3 regions of the Xanthobacter versatilis genome follow, and region 3 is predicted to be linked to each of the others. Evidence: riboswitches for the same ligand, from Rfam matches in the RefSeq annotation. Region 3 holds a riboswitch; each other region holds the start of a gene.

What was found. A riboswitch is a leader RNA that binds a small molecule or an ion and turns the genes downstream of it on or off. The one in region 3 is predicted to bind cobalamin.
Region 1: another riboswitch for cobalamin. It lies ahead of V5F66_RS15465 (energy-coupling factor ABC transporter permease); the one in region 3 lies ahead of V5F66_RS09365 (DUF1636 family protein).
Region 2: another riboswitch for cobalamin. It lies ahead of V5F66_RS14155 (CbtB domain-containing protein); the one in region 3 lies ahead of V5F66_RS09365 (DUF1636 family protein).

What each region holds. Positions count from the first base shown of each region.
Region 1 covers NZ_JBAFVB010000007.1:233,860-240,782, forward strand. The annotation lists gene V5F66_RS15460 (copper resistance CopC/CopD family protein) at 1-896, shown strand, start outside; cobalamin riboswitch at 969-1,197, shown strand; gene V5F66_RS15465 (energy-coupling factor ABC transporter permease) at 1,234-1,911, shown strand; gene V5F66_RS15470 (DUF2946 domain-containing protein) at 2,087-2,470, shown strand; gene V5F66_RS15475 (TonB-dependent receptor) at 2,606-4,834, shown strand; gene V5F66_RS15480 (DUF1254 domain-containing protein) at 4,984-6,417, shown strand; gene V5F66_RS15485 (MFS transporter) at 6,523-6,923, opposite strand, start outside.
Region 2 covers NZ_JBAFVB010000006.1:260,151-267,073, forward strand. The annotation lists gene V5F66_RS14135 (cobyric acid synthase) at 1-783, opposite strand, end outside; gene cobO (cob(I)yrinic acid a,c-diamide adenosyltransferase) at 788-1,420, opposite strand; gene cobU (bifunctional adenosylcobinamide kinase/adenosylcobinamide-phosphate guanylyltransferase) at 1,417-1,938, opposite strand; gene V5F66_RS14150 (CbtA family protein) at 1,935-2,663, opposite strand; gene V5F66_RS14155 (CbtB domain-containing protein) at 2,679-2,870, opposite strand; cobalamin riboswitch at 2,916-3,115, opposite strand; gene rfaE1 (D-glycero-beta-D-manno-heptose-7-phosphate kinase) at 3,419-4,867, opposite strand; gene rfaD (ADP-glyceromanno-heptose 6-epimerase) at 4,880-5,890, opposite strand; gene waaC (lipopolysaccharide heptosyltransferase I) at 5,964-6,923, opposite strand, start outside.
Region 3 covers NZ_JBAFVB010000003.1:395,654-402,576, reverse strand. The annotation lists gene V5F66_RS09370 (allantoate amidohydrolase) at 1-869, shown strand, start outside; cobalamin riboswitch at 1,023-1,226, shown strand; gene V5F66_RS09365 (DUF1636 family protein) at 1,302-1,772, shown strand; gene cobW (cobalamin biosynthesis protein CobW) at 1,769-2,806, shown strand; gene cobN (cobaltochelatase subunit CobN) at 2,822-6,178, shown strand; gene cobG (precorrin-3B synthase) at 6,175-6,923, shown strand, end outside.

The DNA.
Region 1 (6,923 bases), on a different contig from region 3:
GGCTGGGTGCTTTCGGGCTGAAGGGCATCGCGGGCAAGCTCCTGTCGCTGGCGGCACTGCTGCTGGCGGGATGCGCCCTCGCCGCCAGCGGCCATGCCAGCGCGGCGCACCCGCAAGAAGTGACCCGGCCGGCGGTGTTCCTGCACGCCGTGGGGATCGCGGTCTGGGCCGGCGGCCTCATTCCGCTGGGCAGGGCATTCGCGTCGCGATCGCCCGAGGCGGCAGCGGTCCTGCGTCGCTTCTCGGTGCTTGCGCCGTTTGCGGTGCTGTCCCTGGCTGCGGCGGGCCTGCTGCTGGCGGTCATCCAGTTGGGGAGCCTCACGGCGCTCTGGACGACCGACTATGGCGCGGTGCTGCTGGCGAAGGTGGCTCTGCTCATGCCGCTGTTTGCCCTGGCGGCCGTCAACCGTGTCAGGCTGACGGCGCCGGCGGAGCGGGGAGAGGCGACGGCGATCGCGCATCTGCGCCGCTCCATCTGCGCCGAGATTGTCCTCATGTTCGCGATTTTCGCGGTCGCGGCGGTGTGGCGCTTCACGCCGCCGCCCCGCGTGCTGGCTGCCATCGCAGCGGAGCCGGCCTCGCTGCATGTCCACACCGGCGCGGCCATGGCGGATCTGTCCATCGCACCGGGCCGCTCAGGTCCCGTCAGCGCGTCCATGGTCATCCTGACCGGGGAGTTCGGCCCGCTCGACGCCAAGGCGGTGACGCTGGTCCTCGACAATCCCGCGGCTGGAATCGGGCCGGTGCGGTGGCCGGCGACCAAGCCCGGAGATGGCACATGGCGCGTGAATGCGCTGGATCTTCCTCATCCGGGCCGCTGGTCCGTCCGCATCGAGATCGTCGGCCCGGCCGACGCCCTGAAGGAACTGGCGGGCGAGATCGAGATCCGCCCCTGATTTCGGCGGGGAGGGCGCCTGCGCAGCGGGCGCTTCTTGGCGATCAGGCTTGACAGGAACCGCCGATTGTCCGCTGCTGCAAAGGCACATGGTTTTCCATCGGCGCGCGGCGACGCGCTTCGATGGATCTGGGAACGGGGAAGGGCCTGACCGCCCGAAGCCCCGACCGCCCCCGCGACTGTGAGCGGCGAGTGGCCTTCCACGATGCCACTGGACCTGAGCCTTTCGAGGCCGGGTCTGGGAAGGCGGATGGTTGCGACGACCCGCAAGTCAGGAGACCGACCATGGGCATGTGTTCACCCTCACGCCGTCGGGTGAGACGGCAACGGAGCTTTCAATGCACATCGAACCTGGCCTTGTGGATAGCGGAAAGATCTGGCTGAGCTACGTGACGGCGGCTGGCGCCGGCGGCTACACGCTGAAGCTCGCCTTCAACACCCTGCGCGAGCGCGGCGCCGTGTCCTTGCTGACGCGCAGCGCCGTGGCGACCGCCCTCGTGTTCTCCTTCTTCGAGGTGCTGCCGCACTATCCGGTGGGCGTCTCCGAGGTGCACCTCATCCTGGGCTCGACCCTGTTCCTGATTCTGGGCGCCGCGCCCGCCGCCTTCGGCCTTGCCCTCGGCCTGCTGGTCCAGGGCCTGTTCTTCGCGCCCTTCGACCTGCCGCAGTTCGGCATGAACGTGACCACCCTGCTGGTGCCGTTGTTCGCGCTCACGGCACTCGCGCCCAAGGTCATCGCGCCGAATACGCCCTATGTAGACCTGAAGTATCGCCAGGCACTCGCGCTCTCCACCACCTATCAGGCCGGAATCGTCGCCTGGGTGGCGTTCTGGGCCTTCTACGGCCAGGGCTTCACCGCCGAGAACGCCGCTTCCATCGGGTCCTTCGGCGGCGCCTATCTGCTCGTCATCATCGTCGAGCCGCTGGTGGATCTCGCCGTGCTCGCGGCGGCCAAGGCGCTCAATGGCCTGAAGGGCAGCCCGCTGTTCGAGCGTCGGCTTTTTGAAGCCGCCTGATCGTTTTCGCTCCCGTATGAAGGCGGCGGCATCCCCTTGGGGTGCCGCCGTTCTTTTTTGGCGTGGCCCGCGTCCTCATGATTGGAAGATGGGCCCGCCGGCACATCGGTCGCATCTGGCCGTCGTTTCCTTATGACCAGCCCCATGGTAAATTTACCGTGAGGGAAGGGATCTGATGCTCAGGCGGCGGCGACAGGCATGGGGGATTGGCTGGATCGCTGCGTTCGCGGCGGCCTATGCCCTTGTCTTCCAGATCGTCCTGACCAGCGCCCTGATGGCCTCGGTCTCGCTTGACGGCGCTGGCGCCATGACGGCTTTCTGCCATTCCGACGCGTCTTCGGACCCGCAGTCGGATGACGGCGGCACCCCGAAATCCATCGTCCACTGTCCCCTCTGCCTCTTCCGCACCGATGTGGCGGCGCTGCCGCCGCCGGTGATGACTCCTGTCATCGACCGCATCGCCATCGAGCTGCACTACCAGGCGGTGCTGCGCAGTTCGCTTCAGGGCGAACCTGTCGCCCTCCCGTTCCAGCCTCGCGCGCCGCCGGCCCGGGCCTAGGACCGCCGCGCGCTCGCCGCGCGCATCACACCAACTCATCCCTTTCTCGCCGAGACGTCGGAAGACGCTTGCGCGTGCGCGGCTCGTCGTAGCCGGCGCAGCGCACGTCTTGCCGTCGGCAGCCCGGACAGACCCATGCCGATTCAATCCCGAAACACCCTACGCCGCGCCCTGCATCTGACGAGCGCGCTGGTGCGGCCCTCGCTTGCCGTGCTCTGCATGGCGCCGCTCTTCACCTCCGGCGCGCGAGCACAGAGCGCGATGGAACTGCCCACGGTGGTGGTCCGCTCCGACACCCCATCCACCACGGCGGGAGGCGCAGCCGACGGTCCGTTCACCCCGGCCGACACCGCGACCATCTCCGGTGCGCAGGCCCAAGGCGAGACCCTCTCGACCAGCGATTCGGGTTCGCTCATCAGCCGGATTCCAGGTGGTGCGGCCTGGGGCGCCGGCGGCGTGTCGAGCCTGCCGGCGGTCAACGGCATGGGGGCGGACCGGGTCCAGGTCTCCATCAACGGCATGCTGTTCGGCCTCGCCTGCCCGAACGAGATGAATCCGCCTTTGTCCTTCGTCAACCCTGCGATGATCGCCGGGGCGCGGGTCTATATGGGCACCGCGCCGGTGAGCGTCGGCGGCGACTATACGGGCGCGAAGGTGGATGTTTCGGTCGCGCCGGCCCAGTTCACGCCGGGCCAGGCGCTGACCACCCAAGGCAGCGTTTCCGGCTTCTACCGCAGCAACGGTGACGGCTATGGCGTGGATGCCAATGTCACCGTGTCCAACGAGGACACCAGCGTCACCTATACCGGCGGCTGGGCGCGGGCGAGCGACTATACGGCGGGCGATGGCACCACCATCAAGTCCACCATGTATGAGACGCAGAACCATGCCCTGAGCATTTCGAAGAAGATCCAGGACCAGCTCTTCACCTTTCAGATCGGCGGGCAGTTCATTCCGTCCGAGGGCTATGTCAACCAGTACATGGACCTGGTGGAGAACAAGAGCCTCTTCGGCAACGCCCGCTACGAGGGCCTGTTCGACTGGGGCAAGCTGGAAGCCACCGTATTCGCCAATCGCGTGCGGCACACCATGGGCTTCATCGAGCCGGACAAGAGCGGCGACATGCCCATGGATACGCGCAGCACCGACCTCGGCTATGCGGTGAAGGGGACGTTCGGAGTTTCGGCCCACGACATCATCCGCCTCGGCAACGAGCTTTACTACAATAACCTTGATGACTGGTGGCCCCCAGTGGAGGGCTCCATGATGATGGGGCCGGACACCTTCATCAACATCAACAACGGCCAGCGGCTGCGCCTCGGCACCTTCGGCGAGTGGGAACGCCACATCGACGACAAGTGGACCGCGGTGTTCGGCCTGCGCAACGACATCGTCTGGATGAATACCGGCGACGTGCAGGGCTACAACGAAATGATGTACGGGCAGAATGCCGCGCTGTTCAATGCGCAGGACCATGCCCGCACCGATTTCAACGTGGATGCGTCCGCGATCCTGCGCTACGAGGCCAATGAATCGAGCCTCTACGAGCTGGGTCTTGCCCGCAAGACGCGCTCGCCGAACTTCTACGAGCGTTATGCCTGGTCCACCAACGCCATGGCCATGAGCATGATCGGCTGGTTCGGGGACGGCAACGGCTATGTGGGCAATCTCGACCTCGAGCCGGAGGCGGCGCACACGGTGAGCTTCACCGCCACCTGGCACGATCCGGCGAAGAAGGTGTGGGAGCTGCGGGTCTCGCCTTATTACAGCTATGTGCTGGACTATATCGACGCCGACCGCTGCGCCCTGTCCACCTGCCCCAACCTGCCCAGCAACCTCATCACCACCAACAATTTCGTCTATCTGCAGTTCGCCAACCACGACGCCTGGCTCTATGGCGTCAACATCGACGGCAAGCTGGCGTTGTGGGATGACGCGACCTACGGCAAGGGCGCCTTTCGCGGCAGCCTGAACTTCGTGCAGGGCCAGAGGACCGATGGCGTCAACCTCTACCACATGATGCCGCTGAATGGCGTGGTGGCCATCGACCATAGCCTCGGCCACTGGTCCTCCAGCCTCGAGCTCCAGCTGGTGTCCTCGAAGACGCTGGTGAGCCAGGTGCGTAACGAGCTTGAAACCTCAGCCTATGCCCTGCTCAACTTCCGCACCAGCTACGAGCTGGACATGGTGAAGGTCGATTTCGGCGTCGATAACATCTTCGACACCAATTATGACCTGCCGCTGGGTGGGGCAAACCTCGTGAACTACCAGGTGGCCAGCATGATGGGATCGTCGGCTGCGTGGGGCTACCCGGTGGCCGGCATGGGCCGCTCCTTCAACACCCGGGTCACGGTGAAGTTCTGACGGAACGTCGGTCACAAACCACCGGGCGGCGCCTGACCATGCGCATGGGAGGGCGCCGCTACCTCCATGTAAAAATGGGTTCCGGCTGCCTTGGTTCAGTCTATTTTTCTGCGCATTCCCACGGATGTATTGAATAAATGGAGGGGGCCATGAGGTTAACGCGCCGTGAAGCGGCATTCGGTGGGCTGGGATTGTTGGCTTCCCTGGGGTTGCCATCCGCAGCGTCAGCTTGGGACGGTCTTGTTACGGATCTCGTGGAGGGGGTCGAGGACTTCAAGATCGCCTCCGACGCCTACGTCTACGGCTATCCGCTCGTTACGATGGAGATGACCCGGCGCGTCATCACCAATGTCGTGAAGCCGGAAGGCACCCGGGCGCCCATGGGGCAGCTCATCAAGCTGCGTTCCTACCCGGATGCTGCGTTCCGCGACGTGACCGCGCCGAACGCGGATACGCTTTACACCACCTCCTTCTTCGATGTGGGCGCCGAGCCCTGGGTGCTGAGCGTTCCCGATATGAAGGACCGCTATTTCCTCCTGCCCCTGCTCAGCGGTTGGACCGACGTGTTCGAGGTTCCCGGAAAGCGCACCACCGGGACCGGGCCGCAGACCTACCTGATCTCGGGGCCGAACTGGAGCGGGCCGGTACCGGCGGGGATGAAGCAGCTCAAATCACCGACCAGCCTCGTGTGGCTGCTGGGCCGCATCTACTGTTCCGGCACGCCCGAAGACTATGCCGCGGTGCATGCGCTTCAGGACCAGTTCAAGCTTTATCCGCTCAGCGCCTATGGCAAGGACTGGACCCCGCCCGAGGGCAAGGTGGACCCCGCCATAGACATGAAGACGGCGGTTCGTGAGCAGGTGAACAAGCTCACCGCCACCGAGTATTTCACGTTGCTCGCAGAATTGATGAAGACCAACCCTCCGGCGCCGAAGGATGCCCCCGCCATCGCGCGCTTCGCGAAGATCGGGCTGGTGCCAGGCAAGAGCTTCGACGGCAAGGCGATCGACGCCCGGTGGGAAAAGCGGCTGCCGCAGGTGTCGTTCGATCGCATCATGATGCACTTCAAGTTCAGCGATGGCGACATCCAGCTTATCAATGGCTGGGGCTTCTCGACGAAGACCGGCCTCTATGGTACCAACTACATCCAGCGCGCGCTCATTACCGCCATCGGCCTTGGCGCTAACCGCCCGCAGGACGCGGTCTATCCCACGTCGCTGAAGCCGGCGGCCGGAGGGTCCTACGAGGGCTCGAACAAATATGTGCTGCGCTTTCCGAGGGGTCAGCTCCCCCCGGTGAAAGGGTTCTGGTCGCTGACCATGTATGACGAGGATTATTTCTTCGTCGCCAATCCCATCAACCGCTACTCCATGAGCGTCCGCACCAATCCGAAGCTGGAGAAGGACGGCTCCCTGGTCATCTACATCCAGAATGAGTCGCCGGGGGCCGACAAGGAGGCCAATTGGCTGCCGGCGCCGAAGGGCAAGTTCCTGCTCATGCTCCGGCTGTATTGGCCGGACGAGCGGAAGCCCTCCATTCTCGACGGTTCGTGGACGATCCCGGCGGTCACCAAGGTCGGTTAGCACGAAGGTGCAGCATGAGGGCGATTGAGGCTTGCCGATTTCGCCCCTCGACGGACGCGCGGGCCTGATCGAAGGCTCGCGCCTCACGCCCGATCACAGTTGGTCTCAGTCCGGCGCGTCGGCCATCGTCCTGCCGGAGCCCGCCACGGTCATGGCGAGGGCGGCGGTCGCCATCAGCGCTGCTGCCAGCACCACCGGCAGGGCCTGCCCGAGGCCGCCCAGCGCGCCGGAGACCACTGAGGAAATCCCCCACCCCATGGCCGCCGCCGAGCCGACCATGCCCAGGATCCAGCCCTGTCGCTCCGGCGCCACGCGATCCGACAGCATGGTGACGATGGAGGGGTAGGCGATGTTGACGGTGATGCCGGCGATCAACGCCGCCGCATAGGCCTGATAGGCCGAACCCAGCAGCAGGCACGCCACCATGGTGGTCGCATTCAGGGCGAGCCCGGCCACCGCGAGGCTGCGCATGCCGAAGCGCTCGGACAGGGCCGGCTGCACCAGCG
Region 2 (6,923 bases), on a different contig from region 3:
GGGCAGGATGGGCACGCAGATCCTGGTCCGAGCCCTCGGCTTGGGAGCGGGCGGGGCAGACAGCGCCAGTGCGTCCTCCGCCGGCAGGCGGATGGCTTCGGAGAAATGCGGCACCAGCCCCAGCGCCGCCCAGCCGGTCTGGCGGGCGATCAGCTCCATGCCGGTGGCAAACAGGCTCGGGTCGCCCCGGAAGCGGTTGACGACGAAGCCCTTGATGAGCGCGGCATCGGCGGCATCGATCACCGCCTTCGTCCCCACCAGCGACGCGATCACGCCGCCCCGGTCGATATCGCCGATGACCACCACCGGCACGTCCGCCGCGCGGGCAAAGCCCATGTTGGCGATGTCGCCGGTGCGCAAATTGACCTCGGAGGCGCTGCCCGCCCCTTCCACTAGCACCAGGTCGGCCTCGGCCTTCAGGCGGTCGAAGCTGTCCAGCACGAAGGGCAGCAGCGACGGCTTCATGCCCTGGTAGGCCGCCGCCTTGGCGGTGCCGTGGACGCGGCCCTGCACCACCACCTGCGCGCCGGTTTCGCCCTGCGGCTTCAGTAGCACCGGGTTCATATGGACGCTGAGGGGCACCCGCGCCGCCCGCGCCTGCAGCGCCTGCGCCCGGCCGATCTCGCCGCCGTCAGCCGTGACGGCGGCATTGTTGGACATGTTCTGTGGCTTGAACGGGCGCACCTTCAGCCCGCGCAGGGTGAAGGCACGCGCAAGGCCGGCGACGAGGAGCGACTTGCCCACGTCCGACCCGGTGCCCTGGAACATCAGCGCGCGTGCCATCCGATCAGAACTCGATCCCGGCCTGGGCCTTCACGCCGGCCGCAAAATGGTGCTTCACCAGCCCCATCTCGGTGACGAGATCGGCGGCCGCGACCAGCTCCGGCTTGGCATTGCGACCGGTCACCACCACGTGCAGGCCGGGGCGGCGGGCGGCAAGGGTGGACACCACCTCGCCAAGATCGAGATAGTCGTAGCGCAGGGCGATGTTCAGCTCGTCGAGAACGAGGAGGTTGATGGTCTCGTCCGCCATCAGCTCGCGGACCTTGGCGAAGGCGCGGGCGGCGGCGGCGCGGTCACGGGCGAGGTCCTGCGTCTCCCAGGTGAAGCCCTCGCCCATGGTGTGCCAGACCACCCGATCGCCGAACCCGGCGAAGGCCTCCTGCTCGCCGGTCTGCCACGCGCCCTTGATGAACTGCACCACGCCCACCCGCCCACCGCGCCCGAGCATGCGCAGGGCGAGGCCGAAGGCGGCCGTGCTCTTGCCCTTGCCGGGGCCGGTATGGACGATGAGCAGGCCCTTCTCGATGGTCTTTTCCGCCACCTCCTTGTCCTGCACCGCCTTGCGCTTCTCCATCTTGGCGCGATGGCGGGCGGCCTCGGCGTCATCGACGGCGGGGGGAGGAACGGGCTCGCTCACGGCGTCACATCCTTCACGATCAGGGGCAGGCCGGCCACCACCAGCACCACCTGCCGCGCCTGCGCGGCGAGGCGCTGGTTGAGGAGGCCGGCGGCGTCGCGGAACCGCCGGGCCAGCGCGTTGTCCGGCACGATGCCGAAGCCCACCTCGTTGGCGACGCAGACGGTGAGGCCGGGGCGCGCCGCGAGGGCGCTCTCCAGGGCCGCGCCCTCGGCGTCGAGGTCGTGCTCGGCGAGCAGGTGGTTGGTGAGCCAGAGCGTCAGGCAGTCCACCAGCACCGGCTGCTCGGGCGGCAGCGCCTTGAGGGTGCCTGCGAGGTCGAGCGGCGCCTCATGGGTCTGCCATCCCTCCCCGCGCCGGGAGCGATGCAGGGCGATGCGCGCCTCCATCTCGCCGTCGCGGGCCTCGGCGGTGGCGATATAGGCCCAGGGCGCCGGCTGGCGCCGGACCTCGCCTTCAGCGAAGCGGCTCTTGCCGGAGCGCGCGCCACCGAGGACCAGGACGAGGCCGCCGCTCAAGCGGCAGACCGGGTGAAACGCTGCCGCAGCAGCCCTGCCAGCGCGCCAAGCACCGCCCAGAATACGAAGCTCGTGACCACCACCGCTACCACGAAACCGTGGGCGAGGCCGGCGGGCACCGGGCTGTCGTGGCTGTCGGGCTGCGGCGCGCCGATGAGATGCGGCAGCACGATCAGCCCCACGGCCAGCACCGCCAGCGGCAACGACCTTTTGTAGACCAGCAGGGCGATACCTGCGGCGGTGGCCACCGCCGTGCCGATCCACCATGCCTGACGGGCAAACAGATCCGCCGCCGGCATGGCGGGCAGCTCGGGCGGCAGGCTCAGGCTGGGGGCCAGGGTGACCGCGGCGAAGGCGGCGACGCCCCAGGCGAGCCCGTCGCGCCAGCCGGCAAGGCCGCCGGCCACCTCGGAGACCGCCAGCAGCAGCAGAGCGAAGCCCGCCGCGCCTACCACATTGGCGAGGGCGGTGTAGAGCAGGCGCTCGGCGCCGTCGGACGGTGCCCAGGCATCTGCATGATCATGCGGCGCGGCGACAGACTGGCCGGCGGTACCATGATCGTGCGAGCCATGATCATGGGAGGCAGGCGCAGGCGCCGCCTCCTCATAGGCCTCGGCCTTCAGGATGAGAGGGGTGGTCGCCGCGTGCTGCAGCCCGGTCATCAGGAGACCGGCCAATAGCCCGCTAAGCGCCGCCGCGAAGACGAGGGCGCGAAAGATCGCCATGGCTGAAAGCTCCCCTCAGTGGCAGGGGAAGCCGGTGGAATGGCGGTAATCGTGCGCCGCATTGTGCAGCACCGGAATACCGGAGAAGCCGACGCCGCCGACAATGAACAGGCCGAGCAAACCCGCAAGGGTGATCTGGACCGCGCGGGACGCGAGGCCGGATTCGGTGGCGGCTGTATTGGGCGACTGGGTCTGGGTGGTCATCATCCGTCCTTTCAGCCCTCCCTCCGAGGGCGCATGGCGATGCCCTCAACGGGCAGGATGTCGCCGGCAGGTCTCCTGGCTCGCGGGTCATTGCGAAGCCTGCGCCTTCCCGGATTGCTCCAGTGGCATGTTGCAGGCCCGCTCACCGCCGACAGTTGCGGGGGCAGCCGCGGCTTAGGGAGAAACCTCCCGCACCGCATTCCCTCTTGGTCCGCCCGAAAGCGAACACCGACGACGGGACGACTATAGGGTTATCGCGCCCCACCGCAACTGCGGCTTGGCGGACATGCCCATGGGGCTGACCCATCCCCGGGCAAAAACTGCACGGCGGTCGGGGCGATCCCCGAGGCGGACCCCGGTCGTCGCCCGGCGTCAGCCTTTCCAATGGGGGAATACGGATCGGCGGATTGCCCCAAAGAGGTGTCGAAGCACCTCTTAAAGCGATGCATCAAGACTTTAGCAATCGCAGACAAATAATTGAAATAAATGAATAATTCAAAATCACTTCATGTAGCGGATCCGGCAGGCGTCTGCATGCCACGCCCTGTCCCCTACCCTTTCGCCTTCGCCACCAGCGCTGACGTGGAGCGCCCCTCCACCAGCGGGATCAGGGCGACCCGCCCGCCGCGCGCCTTCACCACGTCGCCGCCCACCACCTGGTCCTCGCGGTAATCGGCGCCCTTCACCAGCACGTCCGGACCGAGCGCGGTGATGATCTCCAGCGGGGTGTCCTCCTCGAACAGCACCACCAGGTCGACGCAGCGCAGCGCACCGATGACGCGGGCGCGCGCAGCCTCGTCCTGCACCGGACGGGTCGGCCCCTTCAGGCGCTGCACCGAGGCATCGGTGTTCAGCGCCACCACCAGCCGGTCGCCCTCCCGCGCCGCCGCCTCCAGGATGGCGACGTGGCCGGGATGGACCAGATCAAAGCAGCCATTGGTGAAGACCACGCGGGCGCCTGCCGCCTGCCAGCCGGCGATGACGGCGGCGGCCCGGGCACGGTCCACCAGCGCGCCGGGGGCCGCGCCCTCGGGCACGCTGGCGTCGAGGGCCGCGTTGAGTTCCGCCCGCGTCACCACTGCGGTGCCGATTTTGCCCACCGCGACCGCGGCGGCGGCATTGGCGAAATGCACGCTGGTCTCCAGCGTGTGCCCGGAGGCGAGGGAGACGGCCAGTGCCGCCAGCGCCGTATCGCCGGCACCCGACACGTCGAACACCTCGCGGGCCTGGGCCGGCACATGCAGCACCTGCCCGTTGCGGCGCCACAGCGTCATGCCCTTCTCGGCGCGGGTCACCAGCACGTCGCCGCCGAACTGGCCGGACGCAGCCTCGGCCGCCAGGGCCGCCTCGGCGTCGGTGGTGTCGGGCAGGCCGGTGGCGGCGGCCAGTTCCAGCCGGTTGGGGGTGACCAGCGTCGCGCCGCGATAGGCCTCGAAGGTGCGGCGCTTGGGATCGACGATCACCGGCACGCCCTTCGCCTGCGCAGCAGCGATGGCGGCGCCGATGACCACATCCGACAGCACGCCCTTGGCATAGTCGGACAGCACCACCACCGAGCTGCGCCCCACCGCCTCTTCCACGGTCGCGACAAGGCGCGCGACGGTGTCATCGGCCGGCGGGGTCAGGACCTCGGCATCGATGCGGACGATCTGCTGGCGTCCGCTCATCACCCGCGTCTTGGTGATGGTGGGCCGCCCCCCGTCCGCCACCAGGCTGGACAGGTCGATGCCGCGATAGGCGGAAAGCGCGTCCTTCAGCGCCTCGGCCTCCGGGTCGGCGCCGGTGAGGCCCACCAGGATGACCTGCGCTCCCAGCGCCGCGGCATTGGCCGCCACGTTGGCGGCGCCGCCCGGCACGATGCGCTCGGCGCCGTGCACCAGCACCGGCACCGGCGCCTCCGGCGAGATGCGCGAAACGGAACCGACGATATAGCGATCCACCATCACGTCGCCGATGACGGCGATGGGACCCACCGCGCCTGTCGCGCCTTTACCCGCCATGATGCTCTGTCCTCACGCCGCGTTGCGCGGCTTCAGATGGCCGTTCACATAGGACGCGACCCCGTCCTCCAGTGAGGTGAAGGGACGCGTGAAGCCCGCCGCGCGTAGCTTCGAAACATCGGCCTGGGTGAAATACTGGTAGGCCTTCTGCAGGCTTTCCGGCATGTCCACGTAGGCGATGCGCGGTTCCTCGCCCAGCGCCGAGAACACCGCCCTGGCGAGATCCGCGAACGACCGCGCCTCGCCGGTGCCCACATTGAAGATGCCGGACACGTCCGGGCTCTCCAGCAGCCAGCGCACCACCTCCACGCAATCGCCCACATGGACGAAATCGCGCAATTGGCCGCCGTCCTCGTAGCGCGGATCGTGGGACTTGAAGAGGGTCACATCCTCCCCGGCCGCTGCAGCCGGATAGATCTTGTGCACCACCGAGCGCATGTCGCCCTTGTGGCCCTCGCCGGGGCCGTAGACGTTGAAGAAGCGCAGGCCCGCGAACTGCGGCGGGCGCGGCCGGCCCTCCGCCACGTCGGCCATGATGCGGCGATCCACGAACAGCTTCGACCAGCCGTAGGGATTGAGCGGCGCCAGGGCGCCAAGGTCCGCCGCTTCCTCCGAATCCACGAAGCCGGAGGTACCGTCGCCATAGGTCGCGGCCGAGGAGGCGAAGACGAGGCCCAGCGCCTTCCGCGCACACAGCTCCCACAGATCCAGCGTCGAGCGGATGTTGCGGGCAACGATCTTGTCGGCATCGCGCTCGGTGGTGGCGGAGATGGCGCCCATGTGCACCACGGCGGCAAGCCGACCGCCCTCCTTCTCCACGAAGGCGTTCACCGTCTCCGGGCGGATCACGTCATGCAGCGCGATGTCGGAGATGTTGCGCCATTTGGGGCCATCCTCCAGCCAGTCGGCAACCACCACGCGATAGCCATCTTCGGCGGCGGCACGGGCGATGTTGGAGCCGATGAAGCCCGCCCCGCCCGTGACGAGGAGGAGGTCGCGGCTGAGCGCCACCGATCGGGTCATGTGGAACATCCCATCTTCAGGTCGGGCGCAGGGTGTGCCACCCGCGCCTCCTTTTGTCCATGTTCGGCCCGGTTCAGGCCGTCAGCGCCGCCAGCGCTCGCCAGACCTCGGCGGCGGAGATATCGGCGAGGCAAGGCGGTCCCTCGATGACCTCCGGGGCGATGCGGCAGCGCGCCTTTTCGCATGGGGCGCAGTCGCGGGTCGCCTTCAGCTCCACCGCCCGGGGGCCGTAGAGGCCGGTGAGGCGCGGGTCGGTGGGGCCGTAAAGTCCCACCGTCGGCACCCCATAGGCCGCCGCCAGATGGCCAAGGCCGGTATCCGCGCTGACCACGCCCGCTGCTCCCGCGATCACCGGGGCGAGGGTTTCCAGGGTCTGCGGCGGCAGGAGGTGCACGTTGGGCAGGCCGTCCGCGATGGCCTCGGCGCGGGCCTGCTCGGTCGCACCCTGGGCGAACAGGCGGATGTCGAGGCCCGCCGCCCCGGCCTGTTCCGCCAGCGCCCGCCAGCCGGCGCGAGTCCAGGTCTTGGTGGGCCAGGTGGTGCCGTGGAGGAAGACGAGGTAGGACGCGCCTGTCTGAGGGCCGGGCATCAGCCCCGCATCCGCCGGACGGCCGTCGAGGCTGTAGCCCAGAGCGGTGGCGAACAGCTTGCGGATGCGCACCGCCATATGCTCCACTTCCGGCACGTGATGGCGCCGGTGATAGGTGAGCGCGGCAAGGCTCTCCCGCGCACTGGCGCGATCGAAGCCGTGGCGCTGCCCTTGGGCGAGCGCCGCCACCGCCGCGCTCTTCATCAGGCCCTGGGCATCGATGATGATATCGTAGCGCTCGGCGCCCAGCGCGGCGCGGATGCGCCCGGCCTCGCCGGAGCGCAGGGCCTTGAGCGGCTTGCGCAGCATCCGCCGGAGCGGGACGACGATGGTGTTCCGCACCGCCGGATGCAGGCGCGCCACCGGGGCGAACGCCTCCTCCACTGCCCAGTCGAGCTGAAGACCGGGGTGCGCGGCCATGGCGTCCGTCAGCGCCGGGAACGT
Region 3 (6,923 bases):
TCGCGGATGAAGAGGGCGTGCGCTTCCTCTCCACCCTCACCTCATCCAAGGCCATGGCGGGCATCTTCGATCCCAAGAGCCTCGACGACGTGGACCAGCAGGGCATCTCCCGCGCCGAGGCGCTGCGCTCGTTCGGCGCGCCGGCGGAGCGTGTCGCCGAATGCCGGCGCGATCCGGCGGACATGATCGGCTATGTGGAAGTGCATATCGAGCAGGGGCCGGTGCTGGAGGCGGCGGGCGCTCCGCTGGGCATCGTCACCGGCATCGCCGGCGCCTCGCGCGGGCACATTCGCGTGCGCGGCGAGGCCGGCCATTCCGGCACCCTGCCCATGCCCATGCGCCACGACGCGCTGGCCGCCGCAGCCGAGATGATCCTCGCCGTCGAAGCCCGCGGCCGCGCCGATGCGGATGCCCTGGTGACCACGGTCGGCACCATGATTATCGCCGGCAGCGCCGTGAACGTGGTGCCCGGCGAGGTGCAATTCTCCCTCGACGTGCGCACCCTCTCCGACGAGTTGCGCCAGCGCGCCGTGGCCGACATCCGCGCGGCCATCGACGAGATCGCGGCGCGGCGCGGTGTGCGCGCCGTCCTCGACATCGGCCATGAGGTGCCGGCCGCGCCCTGCCACGGCGTCCTGAAGGAGCGCATGGCGCAGGTGGTGGAAGGCCTGCAACTGCCCGTGGTGCGCCTGCCCTCCGGCGCCGGGCACGACGCCATGGTCTTCCGGGGTATCATGCCCATGGCCATGCTGTTCGTGCGATCCGAGAACGGCAGTCACAACCCGCGCGAATACGCCTCCCCCGCCGACATCGGCCTTGCCGCCGAAGCGCTCCATGCCTTCCTGCTGAAGACCGCCGGGGAGGTGTGAGCCGGTTGCGTCCCCCGCTGGTGCGGTATCTCCGCGCCCGCGAGCCTCAGGTCGATCACGCGGGCTGGAAAGAGAGGCAATGTGTTTCGGGCCGCGAAACCGCCCTCCCGACCACCCGCGGCCGCCCCATTTGACATTCGCCCCTACCCTGCCTTTAGTGCCCCTGTCGAAGGTCCCGTGGTCCCACACGGGCGCAAAAGGGAATGCGGTGCGGGAGGTCTCTCCCCATGCCGCGGCTGCCCCCGCAACTGTAAGCGGTGAGCCCCTGCCACATGCCACTGTCGCCGCAAGGCGCCGGGAAGGCGGTGGGGGCGCTGATCCGCGAGCCAGGAGACCTGCCTTCGACAAGGTCCGCGCCGGGCGGGGTGCTCCGGTTTGCGTCCCTTCAAGCCCGCCATGCACGGGCGGCCCGCGCACCCATGGATATGTATGGTGGAGCGCGGCGAACCTGCCGATATTACAGGCGATGCCACGGCGGAGACCCCTGCCGGAACGACGCCCCGCGCCCATGACGCGCCCGCCGCCATGCCGGACAACGCGCCGACCGTGACCGTCTTCGTCTGCACCACCTGCCGCAGCAGCGGCGAGGCCGCCTCCCCCGTCGATGGCGCTGCCCTCGCCGAAGCCGCCGCGGCTGCCCCGCTGCCGGACGGTATCGCCGTGCAGGGCGTGCGCTGCCTCGCCAATTGCAAGCGGTCCCTGTCCGCCGCCATGGTCCGCCGCGATGGCTGGACCTATGTGTTCGGCGACCTTTCCGCCGACGCCGCCCCGGACCTCATCGCCGGCGCGGCGCTGCTCGCATGCTCGAGCGACGGTCTCATGCCCTGGCGCGGACGGCCCGACAGCCTCAAGCGCGGCATGGTCGCCCGCATCCCGCCTTTGTCCCTTCCCAAGGAGCCTTGATGACTTCGCTCGCCCGCGTGCCCTGCACCATCGTCACCGGCTTCCTCGGCGCGGGGAAGACCACGCTCATTCGCCACGTGCTGGAGAATGCCGGCGGCAAGCGCCTCGCGGTGATCGTCAACGAGTTCGGCGACGTGGGCATCGACGGCGAGATCCTGAAGGGCTGCGGCATCGAGAGCTGCTCCGAGGACACCATCGTGGAGCTGGCCAACGGCTGCCTGTGCTGCACGGTTGCCGACGATTTCGTGCCGGCACTGGACCAGATCCTGTCGCGCACCCCGCGCGTGGACCACATCCTCATCGAGACTTCCGGCCTCGCTCTGCCCAAGCCGCTGGTGCAGGCGTTCCAGTGGCCTGCCATCAAGAGCCGGGTGACGGTGGACGGCGTGGTGGCGGTGGTGGACGGCCCGGCGCTGGCCGAAGGGCGGGTGGCGCCGGACCTCTCGGCGCTGGCCGCCCAGCGCGCGGAAGACTCAAGCCTCGACCATGACGACCCGGTGGAAGAGGTGTTCGAGGACCAGATCGCCTGCGCCGACCTCGTCATCCTCTCCAAGAGCGACCTCCTCGACGATGCCGGCTTCGCCATCGCCGAACGGGTAGTGGCGCAGAGCCTGCCCCGCGCGGTGAAGCTGGTGCGCGCCACCGCCGGCAAGGTGGATATCGCCGTGCTGCTGGGCCTCGGCATCGGCGTGGAAGACGAGATCGACGCCCGCCGCACCCATCACGACGACGAGGAAGACCACGACCACGACGAGTTCGAGAGCATCGTGCTCCCGCTCCCTGAAATCGCCGATCCCGTCGCCCTCGCGGAGCGCGTGGTCGCGGCCGCCGGGACGCCGGACGTGCTGCGGGTGAAGGGCTTCGCGGCGGTGGCCGGCAAGCCCATGCGGCTGCTGGTGCAGGGCGTTGGCCCACGCGTGTCGCACCATTTCGACCGGCCGTGGGGCGCAGCCGAGGAGCGGCGCGGCGCACTGGTGGTCATCGGCCTCAAGGGCTTCGACCGCGCGGCGGTGGAGCGGGCCATCCTCGGCTGAGGCGAACCGGACCCCATGCACATCCTCGCCACCACATCGACGACGCTGGAGGATCTGGCCGAGCCGGTCGATCTCGCCCAGCCGCCCGGCGACATGGTGGCGCTGTCCTTCACCGACAGCGACCTCCTGGCCCTGTCCGCCGCCTGGCGGGCGCGGCGGGACAGCCTGCCCAGCCTGCGCCTCGCCCGGCTGAAAGACCTCACCCATCCCATGTCGGTGGACCTGTGGGTGGAGAAGGTGGCGCGCCATGCCAAGGTGGTGCTGGTGCGCCAGCTCGGCGGCCTCGACTGGTGGCGCTACGGCGCCGAGCAATTGTCCGCCCTCGCCCGGACGCGCGGCATCGCCCTCGCGCTGCTGCCGGGGGAAGACCAGGACGACCCGCGCCTCGCCGCCCTCTCCACCGTGCCGGCGGAGGAGCTGGCAGACTGGCTTGCTTATTTCCGTGCCGGCGGCCCGGACAATATGGGGGCGCTGCTTGAGCGCATGGCCAGAACGGCCGGATACGCCACGCCCGCCGCGAACGCACCGCCCCGCCCTGTTCCCGCCACCGCCTTCTATCGCCCTGGAGCGGGGCTGACGGAGCTGCAGACTCTCGCTGCCACCGCGCGGGCGGATGGGCGGCCCAGCGCCCTCATCCTGTTCTACCGGTCCCAGTGGCTTGCGGCGGACACCGCCGCCATCGATGCGGTAGCCGCCGCCCTTGAGGCGCGGGGCATCGCCGCCGTGCCGCTGTTCGTGCCGAGCCTGAAGGCACCGGAAGCGCGCGCCGCCGTGCGGGATGCGCTGGCCGCGCTCAAGCCGGCGGTGATCGTCACCACCACCGCGTTTGCGGCGGGGAATGCGGCTGAACTGTTCCCGGCGGGCGGGCCGCCGGTGCTCCAGGCCGCCCCCGCCACCACCGCCCGCGCCGCCTGGGCGGGCAGCCCGCGCGGGCTATCGGCCGCCGATCTCGCCATGCATGTGGTGCTGCCGGAGCTGGACGGACGGGTACTGGCGGGCGCGCTCTCCTTCAAGGATTTCGCCCCGGCCGATGCGGACCTTGCCTTCGCCCCCGCCATCAACCGACCGGAGCCGGACCAGGTGGCCCATGTGGCGGACCGCGTCGCGGGCCTCGCGCGCCTCGCCGCCACGCCCCGCGCCGAGCGGCGGCTGGCGCTGATCCTGCCCGACTATCCCGGCGCCGAGGGCCGCTCCGGCTATGCGGTGGGCCTCGACGTGCCGGAGAGCGCTCGGCGCCTCATCGCGACCTTGGGTGACGCCGGCTACGCCACTGGCGCCGCGCCCGCCGATGCCAAGGCGCTGCTCGCCGCCATCGCCCCCGCGCCGGCCCTCTCACTCGACGCCTATCGCCGCGCCTTTGAGCGCCTGCCGCAGGCGGCGCGCGAGGCTGTGCTTGCCGCGTGGGGTGCGCCCGACGCCGATGCGGAGCTGAAGGACGGCGCCTTCCACTTCCGCATGGCCCGCCTCGGCCCCCTCACCCTCGCCTTCGCACCTGATCGCGGCGCGGCGCTGGACCGGCGCGCGGACTATCACGACGCTGCCCTGCCGCCGCGCCACGCTCTCATCGCTTTCGGCCTGTGGCTACGCGAGGGTCTGGATGTCCACGCCGTCATACATCTCGGCGCCCACGGCACACTGGAATGGCTTCCGGGAAAGGCGGTGGCGCTGACGCCGAGCTGCTTCCCGCAGCTGGTCATGGGCGCGCTGCCGGTGGTCTATCCCTTCATCGTCTCCAATCCCGGCGAGGCGGCGCAGGCCAAGCGGCGGCTCGCCGCCGTCACCATCGGCCACCTGCCCCCGCCGCTGGCCGCCGCCGGCCTGTCCGAGGCCGAGCAGAAGCTGGAGCGGCTGGTGGACGAATACGCGCAAGCCGACGGCCTCGACCGCCGCCGTCGCGAGCGCCTCGCCCAGCTCATCGTGGAGACCGCCGGCGACACCGGCCTTGCCGCCACCGCCGGCGTCACCACCGCCACCGATCCCGACGAGGCCCTGCGCCGCATCGATGCCTGGCTGTGCGACCTCAAAGACCTCGCGGTGAAAGACGGCCTTCACATCTTCGGCCATGTGCCGCCGGAGGAGACCGACCCTGCCCGCATCGCCTCGGCCGCCGCCGAGACCCGCGCGCTGCTCGATGCCCTCGACGGCCGCTTCGTGCCGGCCGGCCCCGCCGGGGTACCGGCGCGGGGGCGGCGGGACGTTTTGCCCACCGGGCGCAACCTCTACACCGCCGATCCGCGCACCCTGCCCACCCCCACCGCCTGCGACCTCGCACTCAAGGCGGCGGATGAGGCCCTGCGCCTGCTGCTGCAGGAACAGGGCGACTGGCCCCGCGCGCTGGTGCTGGACCTGTGGGGCAGCGCCTCCCTGCGCACGGGGGGCGAGGAGATCGCCCAGGGCCTTGCTTTCCTCGGCTGCCGGCCCGTGTGGGAGGCGGCAAGCGGCCGCGTCACCGGCATCGAGGTGATGCCCCCGGCCGTGCTGGGGCGCCCGCGCATCGACGTGACCTTCCGCATCTCCGGCCTGTTCCGCGACATTTTCCCGGCCCAGATCGCGCTTCTGGACGCCGCCGTGCGGGCCGTGGCTGCGCGGGACGAGGACGACGCCGAGAACCCGCTCGCCGCTGCCCGCCGCCGGGGCGAGGACCTGTCCCGCCTGTTCGGCTCGGCGCCGGGCGCCTATGGCGCCGGCATCGAGGCGCAGCTCCAGCGCGGCGCCTTCGCGGATCGCGCCGAGCTGGGCCATGCCTATCTTGCCGCCGCCTCCCATACGTATGGCGGGGCGGATGGCATGGCGCGCCCCGCCCCCGGCGCCTTCGCCGGGCGGATCGCGCAGGCGGACGCGCTCATCCATGGCGCGGACGATGCCGCCCGCGACCTCCTGGACGGCAGCGAGGATGCCGCCTTCATGGGCGGCTTCGCGGCGGCCGGCGCGGCGCTGGGGCGCAAGGCGCACCTCGTGGTGCTCGACACCACCGACCCCGACCGCCCCCGCGCCCGGCCCCTCTCCGAAGCGCTGGCGCGGCTGGTGCACGGGCGGGTTTCGGCCACCTTCATCGCAGGCCAGATGCGCCACGGCCCGCGCGGTGCGGCGGAGCTGGCGGAGACGGTAGACCGCCTCGTCGCCTTCGCCGAGACCACGCAGGAAGTGGCAAGCGCCCTGCTGGACCGGCTCCACGACGCCTATCTGGCGGAGCCGTCGGTGCGCGCTTTCCTGCTCGACCAGAACCCCGCCGCCGCCCGCGCCATGGCCCGCCGCTTCGCCGATGCGCGCCGGCGCGGCCTGTGGCACAGCCGCCGCAACGCCCTCGACGCCGATCTGGAAGGCCTCCTCGCGGAGGTCCATCCTGTTGCAACCGAGGAGGCGGCCGAATGAGCCCGCGCCCGCCCGCGCGCCGGGGCGCCTGCCCTGCCTTCCTCGCCCCCATGGAAACCGGCGACGGTTTGATCCTGCGCCTCGTGCCGGCGGAGGGCGCCATCTCCTCCGGCCAGTTGCGCGGCCTGTCCCGCGCGGCCATCGCCTTCGGCAATTCCATGATGGAGATCACCGCCCGCGGCAGCCTTCAGGTGCGCGGGCTGACGGCGGAAACGGTGGCGCCGCTTCAGGATGCGGTGCTCGCGCTGGGCATTACGCCGCGCCTCGGCCTCGCCATCGATATCTCCCCCCTGTCGGGGCTCGACCCCCGCGAGATTGCCGATGCCCGTCCCCTCGCCCAACGCATCCGGGAGGGAGCGGCAGGGCTTGCAGGCAAGCTGGGGCCGAAGGTGTCCGTGGTCGTCGATGGCGGCGGAGCCATCGGCCTTGCTGGCCATAAGGCGGATGTCCGCCTCGTCGCCATGCGCTCCAGCGCGGGCGTGAGGTGGTCCATGACCATCGGCAGCGGCGCGCCGGAACTGCTGACGGAGCAGGATGCGGCGGCGCTCGCCCTCGACGCCCTGTCGCGGATCGCCGCCCTCGGCCGCCGCGCCCGCGCCACCGACCTGCCGGGATGCGCCGCGACGCAACCCGCCACCTCCGGTGAGGACGGCACGCCCTCCCCCCCGCTGGGCACCTTCTCCCTCGCCGGCGGGCGCTTCGCCTGCGGCATCGGCCTGCCCTTCGGCGCCGGCGCGGCCGGACT